3 regions of the Phytohabitans sp. LZ39 genome follow, and region 1 is predicted to be linked to each of the others. Evidence: riboswitches for the same ligand, from Rfam matches in the RefSeq annotation. Region 1 holds a riboswitch; each other region holds the start of a gene.
The links. Region 1 has a riboswitch for cyclic di-AMP ahead of AC5L36_RS43240 (coiled-coil domain-containing protein). Riboswitches for the same ligand answer to the same signal wherever they lie in the genome.
Positions count from the first base shown of each region.

Region 1 (3,268 bases):
GCGAGCAGCACCGGCACGGAGAGGACGGCCGACCCGAGCGCGAATCCGGCGTACACGGCGAGCGCCACGATCTCCTGCCCGAACCCCGCCACCGAAAGCACTGTCGCCCGCGCCGGGCCGGCGATCGCGTCCTGGATCCGCGCCTCGGTGAGGATGTCGAAGAGCTCGAGGGCGGCGAAGCCGAGCGCGACCGCGACCATGCCGGCCGGGTGTCCCGCGGTGGCGCCGGCCGCGAGCAGCACCCCGCCGACCGCCACGATCGCCGCCAACCGGGCCGCCGAGAGGTGCGCCCACCGCTCGGCCAGCGCGCTCGCGACCGCCATCGCGGCGACGGGCAGCACGAAGAGCAGCGGTACGAACGCGGTGGCCGCGCCCATCTCGCGGGCGAGGATCGGCAGGTACTCGTCGATCGCGCCCATGCCGGTGACCACCGCGTAGAGCAGGACCGCCCGGCTCACGGTCCGGTTGGCGCGCACCTCGGCGAGACCTGCTCGCAGCGTCTTGGCGTAGCTGCCGCCGGTTTCCTCCACCCGCGACGCCTCGGGGAAGGACAGCGCGACCGGCACGACGGCCAGGCTGACGAGGATGCTGGCCAGGCCGACCAGCGGGTACCCGCCGAGCAGGAACGCCGGCGTGGCGAGCACCATCGCGGCCAGCTCCGCCACGAGAGCGGTGGTTTGCGCCAGCCCGGCCGTGCGCACGTAGCGGTCGGTGGCGTCCGCGGCGGCGAGCTCGTCGTAGACGAGCGCCTCCACGCTGCCGGAGGTCATCGCGGTCGACGCGCCCCACAGCACGAACCCGGCGGCGAAGGCGGCGTACGAGGGGAAGAACGTCCACAGTGCGAAGCCGATGGCCCGGAGGACGGCGGCGATCGCGACAAGCCGGCGGCGCGAGTACGCGTCCGCCAACGCTCCGGACGGTATCTCCAGCGTGAAGCCGACGACCGACCAGATCACGAACAGCGAGGAGATCTGCCCCGTGCCGAGCCCGGCGTCGGCGAAGAGCAGCGCGTAGACCGGGTAGAGGAGCACGCCCTCGGTGCAGGCGCGCAGGGCGCAGAGGCGCCAGGCGGTGCTACGTCATGCGGGATGGCGCGTGGGCTCGACCATGGGGCAACCGTGTCACCCCCTGGTCGAGCCCGTCAACGCACTTACTCGACGACCGATAGATGCACGTGGTTGGTGTGCAGCTCGCTGGGGCCGCAACAGCCGCTGTACGACTTCCAACCACTGCTGGGCAGCCAGATCTGTTTGAACCAGATCACGTAGAGCACGCCCAGCCGGCTCGCGTTCTTGATGAAGAAGTTGGACAGGTTGTTGCCGTACGTCTTCGCCGAACCGGACGCCGTGCCGCCGAAGACGTCGCCCGAGTCGACGCCCCAGTCGCAGGCCCGACCCTTCGGGTGCTCACCCGACCCGCCGCTGCGGTAGCAGGAGACGAAGATCTTGAAGCCGGCTCCCTTGGCCTGCTGCACCGCGTGCCACAGGCGGGGCGTGATGCACCCGTTGCCGGAGGTCGGGTCGGGGCTGATCGAGCAGCCGGACCCACCGGAGAACCCGGACGCGTTGGCGGCGCTGCCACTCCCGCTGGGACCGCTGGCGTTCTCGCCGCCGCCGGCGTTCTTCAACGCGGTCTCCGCCTGCTTCTTGCGGGCGGCCATGATCTGCACCTGCTTCTGCTGCTCGCGGATCTCGTTGTCGATCGCGAGCTTGGCGCGGGTCACCTCGTCTTTGGTGTCGAGCAGGTCGCGGAGCTTCTTGTCTTCGGTGGCGGCCACCGTGTCGAGCGCCGCGGCCCGGTCGACGAAGCCCTCCGGCGAGGTGCTGTTGAGCATCGCGGAGATCGGGCCGAGCCGGCCCCGGCGGTAGGCCGCGTTGGCCACCTCGCCGATCACGGCCGTTTTGGTGACCAGGTCACGCTCCAATTGGGCCAGTTGGGTGGTCAGCTCCCGCTGGCGCTTCTTGGACGTGTCCAGAGTCTTCTGCGCGGCGACGAAGCCCTTGCTCGCCGCGTCGAGCTGCTCGCGCAGGGTAGCGGTGCCGCCCTCGTCGTCGTTGGGTGCGGCGGTCGCCGGCCCCGCTGGTAAGCCGATCAGCGCGAACGCCGCGGTGACAAGCACCGCGACGAGGCCGACCCGGCTGCGGGCATGACCCATCAACCATCCTTCCAGTCAGCCGCCTACCGAGTTAGCTGACGGGTTCGGGACGGAAGTCTCCCTACCGCTGTCGCGGATTCACCCCAGTGGATCGGTGGTTCCCCGGCTCGCCCGAGGGCGACTCGGCGGCGGCCAACACCGGCGCCGGGGGGCGCCGCCGGGCGTTGACCGGAGCCGAGAATAGCGGCTTTCCATTGATGTGCCCACTGTTGTACCGATGGTGACGAATCAAGTACGCCCTGCTCAGGGGCGCTTTCACCACGTCGTGGGGTGGCAGTCGCCGGGTCGCGGCTCGACCTGGAGGGTGGCGTGCCCGATCTCGAAGTCGTCGTGCAGCGCCTCCCGTGCCGCGACCAACACCGGCCCCACCTGCGCGGACTCCTCCAGCGTGAGGTGCGCGGAAGCGACGTCCATGCCCGACGTCAGCGTCCACACATGCAGGTCGTGCACGTCGCACACACCGGGCACGGCGGCGAGGCGCCGCTGCACCGCGGTCACGTCGAGGTGTTCCGGCGCGGCCTGCACCAGGATGCGTACGGCCGCCCGGGCCAGCCGCCACGTGCGCGGGAGGATGAACAGGCCGACGGCCACCGCGATGATCGGGTCGGCGTACGCCCAGCCGGTCAGCCCGATCACGGCCGCGGCGACGATCACACCCACCGAGCCGAGCAGGTCGCCGAGCACCTCCAGGTAGGCGCCGCGCACGTTGATGCTCTCCCGCGCGCCCGAACGCAGCAGCCCGAACGCCACAAGGTTGGCGACGAGGCCGGCGACCGCCACGACGAGCATCGGGCCGGCGGGCACGTCGGGCGGGTCGCCGAAGCGGCGCACGGCCTCGACCAGCACGTAGATCGCCACGCCGAAGAGCAGGACGGCGTTGGCGAGAGCGGCGAGGACCTCCAGGCGATACAGCCCGAATGTGCGCTGTGGGTCGCCGGCCGCCTTGGACGCCCCTCTGCCGGCCCGCGCCGCGTCCGTGGCGCCGTCGCGGGTGGGCGCCGCGGCGGCGGACGCAGCCCAGATCGCCGCGAGCGCCATGCCGATGCCGAGCACGTCGGTGAACATGTGGCCGGCGTCGGAGAGCAGGGCCAGCGAGCCGGTGAGCAGGGCGGC
Region 1 is NZ_JCADBM010000039.1:11,587-14,854, forward strand. Features, by position in the region: gene AC5L36_RS43235 (MFS transporter) at 1-1,031, opposite strand, end outside; gene AC5L36_RS43240 (coiled-coil domain-containing protein) at 1,151-2,155, opposite strand; cyclic di-AMP (ydaO/yuaA leader) riboswitch at 2,160-2,293, opposite strand; gene AC5L36_RS43245 (cation diffusion facilitator family transporter) at 2,411-3,268, opposite strand, start outside.

Region 2 (3,268 bases), on a different contig from region 1:
ACACACCCCCCACCATCTGCCCGCTGAGCGGCCGGTGTCCGAATAGGACACCGGCCGCTCGCCCGTCTATGCGGCCACCAGGGTGTCTTCCGGCTGCCACGAGCGGGCGGTGCGCACGTAGTAGGCCCACCAGCCGATCGAAGACCCGTATGCCGCGCGCAACTCGGCGGGGCTGGGCGGTGGGTTGCCATACACCGCGCGAGCGGCGTCTTCGAACTGGGGCATGTGGAGCGGCACGCCATCGGGGCGGCCGAGCACGCGCAACAACAGCGCGTGCGCGGTGAACGCGCCGACGCCCGGCAGGGCCAGCAGCGCCTTGCGAACGTCCTCATACGGCCCGGTGCGGAGCCACTCCTCGTCGAGCGAGGCCACCCCCTCGACCACCTCGCGCAGGCGGCGGGCGCGCAGCCGATTGCCCGCGAAGCGGACGAGATCGGCGTCGTCTCGCGCGGCGACCGTGGCGAGCGAAGGGAACGCGACGTGCTCCACCCCGTCGAGCGTCAGGGACGGCCCGAGCTCGGCGGCCACCCGGCGCTTGCGGGCCGCCGCATACCACTGGGTGCTCCGCTGGACGAGCGCGAAGTAGACCGCGCCCTCGGCGAGCGAGGAGAAGCGCACCTGGTGTAGCCCGTGCGCGGCGCGCAGCAGCCCGGCCATGGCCGGGTCGCGCCCGGCGACGTCGAGGAAGGCACCGAGGTCGTCGTCGAGGCCGAGCCACCGCCCGACGGCGCGATGCACCACCGCCCGCTCGGTGGGTAAGAGGTGGCGGTCGGCGTGGAGGGTGAGCACGACGCCCGGACCCTCGGAAGCAGGCCCGACGTCGGCGACCACCGCCTCGGAGCCGAGCAGGAACGCCTTGCGCACCCGGCCCCCGGAGATCACATGGCCACCGGCGCAGGGCGCGAAGCCGGCCAGGGCGCGCAGGGACAGGTCGAACGAGAACGGCTCGGTGGCCGCCAGAAAGACTTCGGTCATGCCTCGACGGTGAACCCGCGGTACGACACTTCCGGCCGGCCCGTCCTCCCGCCGATCAAGGACTTGTGCGCCGATCGAGGGCTGCCGACGGCGCGTCCGCGATGGACCCGCCGCAAGCCGCCCTCGATCGGCGCACTTGAAGATTTATCTGACTCTGCCGTAGCCGTACGGGGTCATCATGTCGACCGATGCCAGCTCGACGCTCTCGCCGGCCTGCGGCGCGTGGATCACCTTGCCGCTGCCCACGTAGATCGCGACGTGGCCGAGACCGTTGTAGAAGACGAGGTCGCCCGCCTGGAGGGAGCCGCGGCCGATGTGTGCCACCACGTCCCACTGCATCGCGGCGTTGTGCGGCAGCGACTTGCCGGCCGCTCGCCAGGCGGCGAGCGTGAGGCCCGAGCAGTCGTACCCGCTGGAGCTCTCGCCGGCCCAGACGTAGGGCGTGCCGATCGCGTTGTACGCGAACCGCACCGCCACGCCCGCCTTACCGGAGATCGAGGGGATCGACCCGGTGTAGCCGCCGCTGGAGGTGGTGGCCGAGCCGTACGCCTCCTCGCGCATCTTGTACAGCTTGTCGAGGTCGCCCTCGATCTTCTTCTTGCCGGCCGCGAGCTCCTTGAGCTGGGCGGTCTGCTTGGCCTGGGTGGCGTCGAGCGTCGCCTTCTGCTCGGTGAACCGGCGCTCGGCCTCGGTGAAACCCTCCAGCTGCCGCTTGCGGTCGCGGGCCAGCTGGTCGAGCATGCCGAGCCGGTCGGCGAGCGGCCCGCTGCCGTTCAGCAGGGCGCTCGCGGTGCCCACCTGGCCCGTCCGGTACGCCACCGAAGCCATCTGGCCCACCTCGGTGTCCGCCTTGGCGAGCTGGGCCTCCAGCGGGCCCATCTTGGCGCTGAGCGCCGTGGCGGCGGCCTTGGTCTGCTTGAGCTGCTCGTTGAGCTTGTTGTACGACTCGACGACCTTCTCCAGCTCGGTGGATGCCTTGTTGATCTGCTCCGTCAGCTCGCTCGGCGACGGCTCGGCCTGTGCGGCCGCTGCCGGCACGGTCAGCCCGATCCCGAGCCCGATCAGCACGAGGGCGTGGAGCAGCTTCCGCGCGGAAGACAAACGGTGAACCCTTCTTCCCCAACGCCGCCTACCGGGTGAGCGAGCTTGCGCGCGACCCATCAAACTCGGCAGCTTGCGCTAGCGGCGGCTCGCCGCGAGCGGCGAGGCGACGTGAGCTGACGGATTCGGGCGGGAAGATCGCCCTACCGGGTCCGCCGAGGGGCGGGCGGGCCGCGGATTCACCCCAGTGCATTCGGTGGGTCCCCAACTCGCTGACGGAGAGTAATCGTCGTGCGATTAGGCGGCACCGGACCGGCGTCACCCGGGGGAGTGACTGACTACCGGACCAGCGGCTCCAACCTAGCGTCGGGGCCGGGCGGGCGAAAGTGGCGGAAGGATGACTTGTGACGGACGCCCGCGAACGGGGCGAATGTCTGTGTCACTCTAAGTGATTAGGTCGTACACCCAGGTCGGTCGGCCAGACGGGTGAAGGGCGATTTGTCGGTCTACGCGTTGGGTGGGCGACGGCGCTGACAAATCGGATATGCGGGCCTGAAAGCCCCGCGATGCAGCTAGCCGACCGCTGCCAATCTGCCAGGTGGCTGATTGCACCCCTTCCCTCGACTAGATGGCATCTCGCACAATGGCAGCAGGGCCCTTGAGGTTGCTGAAGCGGCACTTGATCGCCAGACGGAACAGAGCGAGAAAGACGATCGGCACCTGGCTGCCACCAGGTGCCGATCTCAAGAACCACCACACCAGCCCGCCTCACGAGCCGTAGGAGGCATTGAAGTGCAGACTACTCGCTACCCCGCGCGGTCACCAGCAGCACAGCCCGTAACGCAAGCAGACGTAACGAGCCCGAAACCGCCTGCTCCGCTGTACCAACAGCCCGGCATCCTGGTTACCCGCGACTGGTTCATCGTCGGTGGGCGCCGGTTCCCGGTCGGCGAGCTCAGGCACCTGCACACGGCCCGAGGCCCAGCACATCAGCTCACCGTGCGGTCGGTGACGGTGACCGCGATCGTGCTGGCCGCCATCGGGATCACGCTCGGCATGACCACCGAGCTCAACCACCTGAGTGCACAGGCCTACCTGGCGCTCACGGCGGTGGCGTTCGTCCCATTCCTCGTGGCGACGATCGGCCACCGCCTGCGGCCGCGGGCCTACGAGCTGTGGGGCGAGTTTCGCGGGATGACGGTGCTGCTCTTCAGCAGCGACGAGGAGCGGCAGTACGGGCAGGTCACCCGGG
Region 2 is NZ_JCADBM010000018.1:129,113-132,380, reverse strand. Features, by position in the region: gene AC5L36_RS30545 (DNA-3-methyladenine glycosylase family protein) at 67-975, opposite strand; gene AC5L36_RS30540 (C40 family peptidase) at 1,120-2,076, opposite strand; cyclic di-AMP (ydaO/yuaA leader) riboswitch at 2,188-2,280, opposite strand; gene AC5L36_RS30535 (DUF6232 family protein) at 2,809-3,268, shown strand, end outside.
Region 2: it holds a riboswitch for cyclic di-AMP, as region 1 does, so the genes downstream of both, AC5L36_RS30540 (C40 family peptidase) here and AC5L36_RS43240 (coiled-coil domain-containing protein) in region 1, are expected to answer to the same signal.

Region 3 (3,268 bases), on a different contig from region 1:
CTCCCGCTACCAGGGCCAGCGCGGCCCCACACCGAGCCGGGCCTGGAAAAACTGGCGCACCTGGCCGACGACCACCTAAAAGATCCACTTCAAGACAAAGATGTGAGCTACCGCGACGTCCGTCGTGGTCCAGACCGCTGCTCCCGCGGCCTCACCCGTCCGCTGTTGGTCTTGCAGCGCGGACGTGGCAGCGGAGGCCGGGGATCTCGGCTCGCCCTGCGAGCCGCCGGCCTGCGCGGTCTCCGGCGGGAGCGGCGGTCCGCAGCTGACGCGGCCCGGGAAATCTGGCCCAAGCAAGAAACGCCCTCCCATCCCGGATGGATGGGAGGGCGTCTCCTTTACTGGCCGGTGCGGTCGCGTGACGGGGGAACACGCGACTGGCGCGGCCACGGGGGTGGGTAACGCTTATCCGGGTCGGCCGTAGCTGTTGATCGGCGCGGCGTTCATCGTGCGCATCCTGATCGGTACGCCGGGTTTGGACGCGTCGACGATGTAGCCGCCGCCAACGTAGATGCCGACATGGTGGAGGTCTGGGTAGTAGAAGATGAGGTCGCCGACCTTCAGGTCGCTCTTGCTGCTGATGGGGTCGACCGTGCCGCGCTGGCGGGCCGCGTTGTGTGGCAGCCCGACGCCGGCGGCCGCCCACGCCTTCATCGTGAGGCCCGAGCAGTCGTACGTGTCGGGGCCTTCGTTACCGAAGACGTAGCCCTTGCCGATCTGCGCGCAGGCGAACTTGGCCGCCTTGGTGCCGGCGCTGCCGTCGTACTCGACGGGGCAGGGTGCCGGCCGGAGCTCGCCGATGCCGCCGCCCTCGCCGTACGCCTCGAGGCGCATCTTCTCCAGCTTGGCGATCTCGCCGTCGATCTGCTTCTTCTTCGCCGCCAGCTGCGCCTCTTCCTCGGTGAGCTGGCCGACGAGCTGGTCGAGCGGTGCCTTCTGCTCCGCGTACTTCGCGCGTAGGTCGACGACCGCCTGGATGTCGGCCTGCGAGCGGCGGGCGAAGACGTCGAGGATCTCGAGCTGGTTGGTGAAGGTGCTGGGCGAACCCGTCGTGAGGACCGCGTTGAGCGCCGAGAAGTTGCCGCCCTTGTACTGCTCGGCCGCGAACTCTCCGACCTTCTGCATCGCGAGGTCGATCTGGAGCTGGAGTGGCGCGATCTTCTTGGCGAGCGCCTGGGCCTTCTGGCGCTTGGCCTGGAGGTCGAGCCGGGTCGCGTTGTGCTTTTCCGCCAGCGGCTCCAGCTTGACCCAGGCAGCGTCGATCTGCTTTTCGATCTCGGCCGGCGTGGGCGCGGCGTGCGCCACGGTGCCACTGGAGAGCACGGTCGCGACAGCGACGAGAGCGGTGATTACGGTGCGACGCGCGGCATAGCGTGCCACCGGAGCCGTTACTCCTTCTCCCTGGCCGCCTACCGGGTTAGCTGACGGGTTCGGGCGGGAGAGCGCGCCCTACCGCTTTCGCGGATTCACCCCGAGGTGCTTGGGTCCCCGGCTCGTTTCTTGGTCCGACTCGGCGGGCTGAGCCGTGGTCTCCCAGGCTGGGAGGCCGACCGCCGGCTCAACGATCCCCAAGGGTAGGAGCGGCCCAATCACCCGCGCAAGCCGTGTGGACAACCCCTTCGGTCCGTATACCGGTTGGTAGCACCGCGTGTATCGAAACGGCCTCAGTCAATGGTTAGGAACACGTCGTCGAGCAGGCCGGCGTACTGGTCGTTGTCGAAGGACACGTTCTTTCCGCCGATTCGCAGTGGCTCGGAATTCACAATGGACACATTCGGTGGCACTGTGACCGCAGCGCGTGGCACGCCATCCACGGCGATCGACAGCAGGCGACCGGAGCGGGCGCAGGCGAGCGCGTGCCACCGCCCGTCGGCCACCGTCACCGGCGCGACCACCCGGTAGATCGTGGTCTTGCTCGCCAGCACGCAGCTCGGCTGGCCCGCCTTACCGTCGACCTGGAGCTTGAGCTGGGTGACGCCGCCGGTCGAAAACCCTTTCTGCACAACGTTCGCGCCGTCGCCCGTGTCCGCCGGCGCCATCAGCACCGAGGCACCGAACCGCACGCCACGGGTGCCCGGGTTGAGCTCGGGCGCGGGCAGGCCTTCGAGGATCACGCGGGGGCAGCCGGGCGCCACGCACCGCGGCGGGAAGCGTGCCGCCCACCCGGCGCCGTGTGGCGTGTAGGCCAGCGTGCCGCGGGGGTTCAGCGGGTACCGCCCGTCAACGTCCGCGACCGGGCCGAGCCACCAGCCGTCGAACGTGTACCGCAACGACAGTGCCGGCTCGCGGTCGGCCGACGGCCGCGCGGAGGCGGCGAGGAGCAGGCTCGCGAGCCCGAAGAGGACAACCGCCAGCCGGCGCGTCGTGTGCATCTTGCGCGACATTGCTCGATTGTGGAGATTCGTGGCGAGACGGACAATCCCCCGGCCGAGGGGCCTGAAGGTTTTTTACGTAGACACGAGATCCGGCGGAATCTATTGACGACAACCACTCGACCCAGCCAGGGTTTCTCCATGCCCAACCTGACAACGCGCATCGCCCTCACCACAGCGGTGGTCGGCGCGGCGACCCTGGTGCCGGCCGTCCCCACCCTCGCGTCCAGCCCGCAGGACACCAGGCAGCAGGAGTACGCGGCCGCCGCGGCGGAGTACGGCGTGCCGGAGAGCGTCCTGCTCGCCGTGTCCTACCTGGAGTCCCGCTGGGACACCAACGCCGGCACGCCCAGCACCAGCGGCGGGTACGGCCCGATGCACCTCACCGACGCCGCGTACGTGACGTCGCTGCCGGGTGGCAACCACCACGACCACGACGGCGAGGACCCGCGCGGCGACGACAGCCGCCAAGCCCGAAACGTCGACTCGGGCGGCGTGCCGGCTCCGGCGCCCGAGGCGCTGCAAACGCTCGACCGGGCGGCGGCGATCACCGGCGCGTCCGAGGAGGCGCTGCGTTCCACCCCGGCGGCGAACATCGGCGGCGGGGCGGCGCTTCTCGCCTCGTACCAGAGAAGCATTGGTGGACCGGCGGGGAGCGTGAGTGACCCGGCGGCCTGGTACGGCGCGGTGGCCAGGTATTCCGGCGCGGACAGTGCCGACGCGGCGGCGGCCTTCGCCGACGAGGTCTTCGCGACGATCAGCGCCGGCGCGACGCGGGTGACCGACGACGGCCAGCGGGTGACGCTCGCGGCGCGCGACGTAGCCCCGGACCGCGGCTGGCTGGCCCGCCTGGGCCTGCGCAAGCTGGCCCGCCCGGACGGACTCGAATGCCCCAC
Region 3 is NZ_JCADBM010000001.1:213,542-216,809, forward strand. Features, by position in the region: gene dcd (dCTP deaminase) at 1-79, shown strand, start outside; gene AC5L36_RS01000 (C40 family peptidase) at 406-1,380, opposite strand; cyclic di-AMP (ydaO/yuaA leader) riboswitch at 1,391-1,526, opposite strand; gene AC5L36_RS01005 (LamG-like jellyroll fold domain-containing protein) at 1,665-2,384, opposite strand; gene AC5L36_RS01010 (N-acetylmuramoyl-L-alanine amidase) at 2,514-3,268, shown strand, end outside.
Region 3: it holds a riboswitch for cyclic di-AMP, as region 1 does, so the genes downstream of both, AC5L36_RS01000 (C40 family peptidase) here and AC5L36_RS43240 (coiled-coil domain-containing protein) in region 1, are expected to answer to the same signal.